3 regions of the Pseudoalteromonas sp. OF7H-1 genome follow, and region 3 is predicted to be linked to each of the others. Evidence: predicted binding sites of a transcription regulator. Region 3 holds the regulator's gene; each other region holds the start of a gene.

Region 1 (2,277 bases), on a different contig from region 3:
CATAGCTGCATTTGAGTTCGAAATATATGGATGATTTGGTTCGGCTTTGCCACCACAAACTTTCAGAACAAATCTCGACGCTAGAAGCGATGACCCAGCTTCTAGCGCGTGAGCTTGACGAGCTTGCGTCCCGACGTGGCGACAATTTAAAAGAAATCGCTCGTGAAAAGCTAACTCTCATTTCAAAACTGCAAAAGCTCGACAATGAATTGTCAAAAACTGAGTCTCACGTCTTTGAACACAATGAAGTAGCCCCGCTCGTCGCTAAAGTGCGAGCATTACTCAGTGAGTGCCAAACCAAAAATGAAATCAATGCTAAAACGGCTCATCAGGCCAATGTAAGCACACGTGAACTAAAAGGGATCTTAATTGGCGCACCAACTTCGATTACATATGGTCAGGATGGTAGTGTGAAAAGTAGCGACAGTGAGTTAGTACGTAATCTAAAGGCGTAGCCACGCCAGCCATATTTTAGTTTTGAAGAACAACCGAAGTGAAGCGCATTAAGTAAGCAACATGCGATGGGTGCTTACTTAAAGCTGTAAGATATCTTCTTAATTTTCTGCGGCTTGACTTGAGTAATATACAAATCATAAACGCGTTTCATATCAAGCTCTAATTCCGTAGCGTAAGTATCACCAACAGCGTAACTTTTCAGCACCTTAGCTCCTCGTACGAGTCCATTTACTTGGCTCTTAAGGCCGTCGTTTTGGGCAATAGCACCTTTTACCGTAATAGTGGATGTCAAATTCTGGCCATAGAGTTGCTCAGCCAATTCTCGATAGGCTTCTAATTTTGAGACTTTAATGGCCATCAGCTGCTTCTCACCCGCAGTTTTACCCGGCTGAGCACTCAAAGGCGCGTACCCCACTGCCCGTAAAACAGGAAAGGTTTCCGGTTGCACCGTTTCATATTCAATGTGCTTGTCAACGAGGCTTGAACAGCCACTGAGTCCCGCTAGCGAACAAACCATAACAACTGCACTGATAGAATTAGTGATACGCATTTCACCACACTCCGCTACAATAAATACCAATCAAAATTTAACACTTCCCCAGCATCGTGGTCTCGCAAGGGTTGTTGTGGTTTCATCGAGTATTGGCAATAAATAAAAATTAACTTTCATGATCTATGATTATGCACGAACCTTGCCAAAATTTGGCACAGGTATTGCTGAGTTAAAGAGTAGTTTTTGATCTGGGCATTTAAACATGAAAAAGCAATTCACGATCAGTCTATCACTGTTGTGCATCACCTTAACTAATCCAGCTTATGCCGAATGGTTTGAAGTGACCGGCATGGCTGACGTTAAAAATGGCGATCATCAAAAAGCCAAAAGAAAGGCCGTAAACGACGCCATCACACAAGCATTGCTGTTTTCTGGTGCTTCTGTGAGTAGTGTACAAACCGTCACCGATGGTGTGCTCACCCAAGATCAACTTAAGATCCGCTCAAATGCCGAAATCCAAAGCGCCAACGTGATTGCTGAAGCAAAAGTCGGTGATTCATGGCAAGTAACATTGCATATCGATATTACCCCACAAAGTACTCAGTGCCCAACCAGTGCTTACAATAAACAGGTTGCAGTCACACAAAGCCAGCTAAAAAATAAACATCAAGCAACTTTAGGTCAAATTTTTGACATAAATAAAGCCGTGAGCGAGCGCCTATATCAAACAATGACTGAACAAAAGTCGAGCATAGAACCCGTTCCCTATTTTGCACAGACCATAGATGTTAGCCGCTTTTTCAGTCAACGTTTTGATTATAATGAGCAGCTAATCGAGACCATTACAGCAAATACCAACAGCCAATTTGTACTACTGAGTCAAATTACTGATATTGCTAGTGTCGATAAACTTAATAGTGACCTCGCATTTTGGCAAAGCGATAAATACTTAAGAAGCTTCAAGGTAGACTTTGCGCTGTTTGATGCACTTTCTCATGAAAGGGTGTGGCAAAAACAATATGCCACTCAAGGCGTATGGCCGTTTAAGAAAACCAGATTAATCGATGTGTACAGTGAGCGCTTTTGGCAGACAGATTATGCTGATGAGATCCAAACCACGCTGACACAAATCGCAACTGATTTAAACGCAGCGGTCGCCTGCTTACCAACCAATGGCAAAATCCTACATATCGATGATGAACAAGTCGTAATTAATTTAGGCCGTATGCATGGCTTAGAGAATGGCCAGATCCTTAACGTAGCGCATAGCAATCCGCTGACTAATGTCGATGGTAAAGTGTTTATGCATCAAATTAAAACCATCAATA
Region 2 (2,277 bases), on a different contig from region 3:
ATGGTAGTTCTGTATCCTGAGAGCTGCGGCCACCTGGTTGATTGATGTTTTGATACAGCAAGTCTTCGAATATCGCCCGACTCTTTTTGTAGCCGACGGTACTGGCGTTCGCCAAGTTGTTCGAAATAACTGAAATATCAGTTTGCTGAGCATCTAAGCCTGTTTTACTTATCCACAATGCTGGATTCATAATCTCTACCTCACTCTTAAACTATGCGTAGGAGCGAAGTGTGTCGCTCATCTATTTCTTCAGCTGTTTTCATCAGCTTAATTTGCATTTCAAATTGTCTTTGATGGTTGATCATATCCACCATCTCATGAACGGGATTGACGTTGGACATCTCTAAGAAGCCACTCATTACTTTTGCAGTTGGAGATATTTCACAAAAGCCACAGATCCCATCTTCTAGCTTATCTTCTTTTGGTCTATACAGGCCGTCATTGCCCTTTTGTAGCTTACTATTATCTGCTTCAATAATTTTCAGCCTATCAACCACCTCAAGAAAGTTAGCGGGGGCACCTTGTGGACGCACTTGAATAGAGCCATCGTCACTAAACACCACTTTATCAACGGGAATAGGTAAAACAATAGGTCCACCTTCGCCAATAAGTTGACGCCCGTGAGCTGTGACTAACGCACCGTCATTACGAATATTAAGCGTGCCGACTTTGGTGTAAGCTTCTTCGCCCGAGGCGTCAACGACGCTGATCCACGACTTATCATCTACTGCAATATCAAGCTCACGACCAGTTTCAACGATTGCACCACCGGTCATATTCGTACCAGGACGTTCTTGCATAGCAAAAACCCGAGAGGGTAACCCTTCTCCGAATGCCTGCATTGAACGCGCTTGAGCAAAATCTGCTTTGAAGCCAGTCGTGTTGGCATTAGCAAGGTTATTCGCTTTGAGTGCCACACCGCGTAAGCTCTGCTTAGCGCCTGACATTGCGATATACACCATTTTATCCATGACGATGACCTATAAAATTCAAACTTAATCTAGTTAATGCAAACACAGTGCCAAAGTGATGAGATGTTTTTGACGGGCATAAAAAAGGCTGCCTTTGTAGCAGCCTTTGGAGGGCATAATATATTATCGGATCTGTAATATATTTTGTTGTAATGTTGAGTTAACCTCAAGCGCTCGAGAGTTCGCTTGGAAGTTACGCTGGGCACTGATAAGGTCAACCAACTCGTTTGTGAGGTTGACGTTCGACTGCTCTAACGCCGATGAACTAATACCACCAAGCGTACCTGTGTTTGGCTCGCCTGCTAGGGGCTCACCGGAAGATAGACTTTTCTTCCACTCAGTATTACCAATCGCTTGGAGGCCTTGAGAATTCGGGAAGCGTACGAGCGCGACTTGCCCTAGGAAAGTCGAGTCACCGTTAGTGTATGAAGCTACTACTTTGCCATCAGTACCAATATCAATACCAGCTAGTCGACCTACGGTTGCACCGTCTTGTTCCAGCGCTTTCACTTCAAATCGACCTGATGAATATTGTGTCGGTAACTTCTGAGCCGTGTTTGCTTCATCACGCCAGTTAACAACAATATCATTCGGGAAGGTTGCGCCGTTTTCTAACAAGTTTGACATACCAATAGTTGGATCGACCGCATCTTGAGGACCTGCAAGACTAAGCGGGTTAAACGTCGTACCCGTATTGTTACTAAATGTCAGTGGTGAAGCTGATGGATCATCCGCTGTTTGTGAAGGAATACCACTTGCGTCAAAACGAAATACGCTTACTGGAGTGTATGGCACAGGTGGTGTAGCGGTTGGGTCAATTTGCTGCGCATTGTGGTTAAATGGCTTATCGTCCATTGTTGCGTAAGTTGACCATTCATTATCCGCCGTTTTTCTGAAGAATAGCTGCAGTGTATGTGATTCACCCAGTGAGTCATATACCGTAATTGCCGTTCTTGAGTTATACGATGCACTTTGCGTAGGATCGAATGCAATCGTAGGTGGCTGCGCCGTTGCATCTAGATTAAATGATGTATAAATTTGCGATGTTGCTCGAGGAGACCCTGATGCATCTGGAATTTGAATTGGCGATGTTGTGCTTAGACTCAAAGACGTTGTATCACCTGTTGATGGATCAACAGGGAAGCCTTGCAAGTAGTCACCTTTTGCATTCACGATAAAGTTGTCTTTATTTAATTTAAATGCACCAGCTCGAGAATACGTAAAATCCTGTGATTGAAGAGAATTTGACATGGCAAAATAGCCTTCGCCCTCAATCGCCAAGTCTAGCGAGTTCTGCGTGAACTTT
Region 3 (2,277 bases):
TATTGGCTATCTACCGCAAGAGTCTTCAATCTTTAGAAAACTCACGGTCTATCAAAATTTGATGGCGATTTTAGAAACTCGAAAAGACTTATCTAAAGTTGAGAGAGAAGCTGAACTAAACGAGTTACTTGACGAATTTAATATTCAACACATTCGCGACTCACAGGGCATGGCATTGTCGGGAGGCGAAAGAAGACGCGTAGAGATTGCTCGCGCTTTAGCCGCTAATCCTAAGTTTATCCTGTTAGATGAACCTTTTGCTGGTGTTGATCCTATTTCGGTGTTAGATATAAAGACAATCATAGAGCACCTAAAAAACCGCGGTATCGGTGTGCTAATCACCGATCATAACGTTAGAGAAACGCTGGACGTATGTGAAAAAGCCTACATCGTTTCACATGGTGAGTTAATCGCTGCAGGCACGCCAGAACATGTTTTGGCAGATCAAACCGTAAGAGATGTCTACCTAGGCGAACAATTCAAGCTATAGTTAAGACGTAGTATTAATAACTGTTAAAAAGGATTGTTAGAGATACATGAGGCAATCATTACAGCTGCGCATGGGGCAGCAACTTACAATGACTCCACAACTGCAACAAGCCATTCGCTTGCTGCAGCTTAGTACATTGGATCTGCAACAAGAAATACAAGAAGCATTAGACAGCAATCCATTGTTGGAAGTGGAAGAAGGTGATAATACTGACGGCGAAAACGCTGACCAACACAGCCAAGAAAAGAGCAGTGCTGACGACAATCAAGATTCAAGCGATGAAGCGCAGGTTAGTGACTATGAAATAGACTCAGATACCGCCATGAGCAAAGACACTGTCAGTGATGACCTTGCCATGGATGTCACTTGGGATGAGTATATGAGCGCAGCACCCGCTGCAAGCTCAGGCCCACTTCCCGATGACGATAATGTTTATCAAGGGGAAACCTCTGAATCTCTCCACGACTATCTCATGTGGCAACTTGAGCTGACACCATTTAGTCCAACAGATAGAGCGATTGCGATTGCGATTATTGAAGCGGTCGACCTGTCAGGCATTTTAACACTGTCTTGCGAAGACATTTTAGAAAGCATTAATGATGAAAGTAGCGAAGAGCCTATCGAGCTGGATGAAGTCGAAGCCGTGCTCAAACGTATTCAGCTTTTCGATCCTGTCGGTATCGCAGCGCGCAGTTTACAGGAATGCTTGTGTATTCAGCTAAATCAATTCGCCCCAGATACACCATGGATTGCCGAAACGAAAATGATCCTGACAGAGCATATCGACTTGCTTGCCAGCCGTGACTATCGAACTTTGGCTAAGAAAACGCGCCTTAAAGAAGCCGATCTCAAAGAGGTCATGACGTTAATTCATAGCCTTAACCCAAAACCAGCGGCAAGCATTATTCATGAAGAGCCTGAATATGTGATCCCTGACGTATCAGTGAAAAAAGTAAAAGGTCGCTGGGTCGTAGAGCTAAATCCTGATGCTATGCCTAAAATAAGAGTAAACGACCATTACGCTGCGATGTCTAGAACGGCGAAATCCAGTACGGATAGTCAGTTTATTCGCTCACATTTACAAGAAGCAAAGTGGTTTATTAAAAGCTTAGAAAGCCGAAATGATACATTATTAAAAGTTACCAATTGCATTGTGCAACAACAACAGGCATTCTTTGAACATGGCCCCGAAGCAATGCGCCCTATGGTGCTAAATGATGTTGCTGAAATGGTTGAGATGCATGAGTCCACAATTTCCCGTGTGACAACACAAAAATACATGCATACACCTCGGGGAATATTTGAGCTGAAGTATTTCTTCTCTAGCCATGTAAGTACAGAAAATGGAGGTGAGTGCTCCTCTACAGCAATTAGAGCACTTATCAAAAAGCTGATAGCTGCAGAAAATACCGCGAAGCCATTGAGTGACAGCAAAATTGCAGATATCTTAGCTGAGCAAGGAATTAAGGTAGCGAGACGTACGATTGCAAAATATCGTGAATCCCTAGCCATTCCACCGTCAAATCAGCGTAAAAGCTTGATATAAGACGTAAAACCCAAGAAGGAAAAATGCTTATGCAACTAAATCTAACTGGTCGCCATGTAGAAATTACTGACTCATTAAGAGACTATGTCACCAACAAGTTTGCGAAGCTAGAAAGGCACTTTGATCATATCAATAACGTGCATGTGATCCTTGATGTCGAGAAACTAGTACAAAAAGCAGAAGCAACATTACACGTAAACGGCGGCGAGCTATTTGCATCAACAGAGCATCAAGATATGTA

The links. Region 3 encodes sigma-54, which starts transcription at its own class of promoters, with help from an activator protein. Its sites were predicted from a motif close to GTTGGCACGNNNNTNGNNT; they were not measured.
Region 1: a site for sigma-54 is predicted at 1,158-1,176, ahead of MHN30_RS03070 (flagellar assembly protein T N-terminal domain-containing protein). Genes of this name have one in related genera too.
Region 2: a site for sigma-54 is predicted at 1,008-1,026, ahead of MHN30_RS03125 (flagellar basal body rod protein FlgF). Genes of this name have one in related genera too.

The regions. Positions count from the first base shown of each region.
Region 1 is NZ_JAKRFX010000002.1:217,155-219,431, reverse strand. Features, by position in the region: gene flgM (flagellar biosynthesis anti-sigma factor FlgM) at 1-34, shown strand, start outside; gene MHN30_RS03080 (flagellar protein FlgN) at 27-455, shown strand; gene MHN30_RS03075 (LPP20 family lipoprotein) at 530-1,006, opposite strand; gene MHN30_RS03070 (flagellar assembly protein T N-terminal domain-containing protein) at 1,212-2,277, shown strand, end outside.
Region 2 is NZ_JAKRFX010000002.1:224,509-226,785, reverse strand. Features, by position in the region: gene flgG (flagellar basal-body rod protein FlgG) at 1-190, opposite strand, end outside; gene MHN30_RS03125 (flagellar basal body rod protein FlgF) at 207-971, opposite strand; gene flgE (flagellar hook protein FlgE) at 1,095-2,277, opposite strand, start outside.
Region 3 is NZ_JAKRFX010000018.1:46,265-48,541, reverse strand. Features, by position in the region: gene lptB (LPS export ABC transporter ATP-binding protein) at 1-490, shown strand, start outside; gene MHN30_RS19095 (RNA polymerase factor sigma-54) at 537-2,036, shown strand; gene hpf (ribosome hibernation promoting factor) at 2,066-2,277, shown strand, end outside.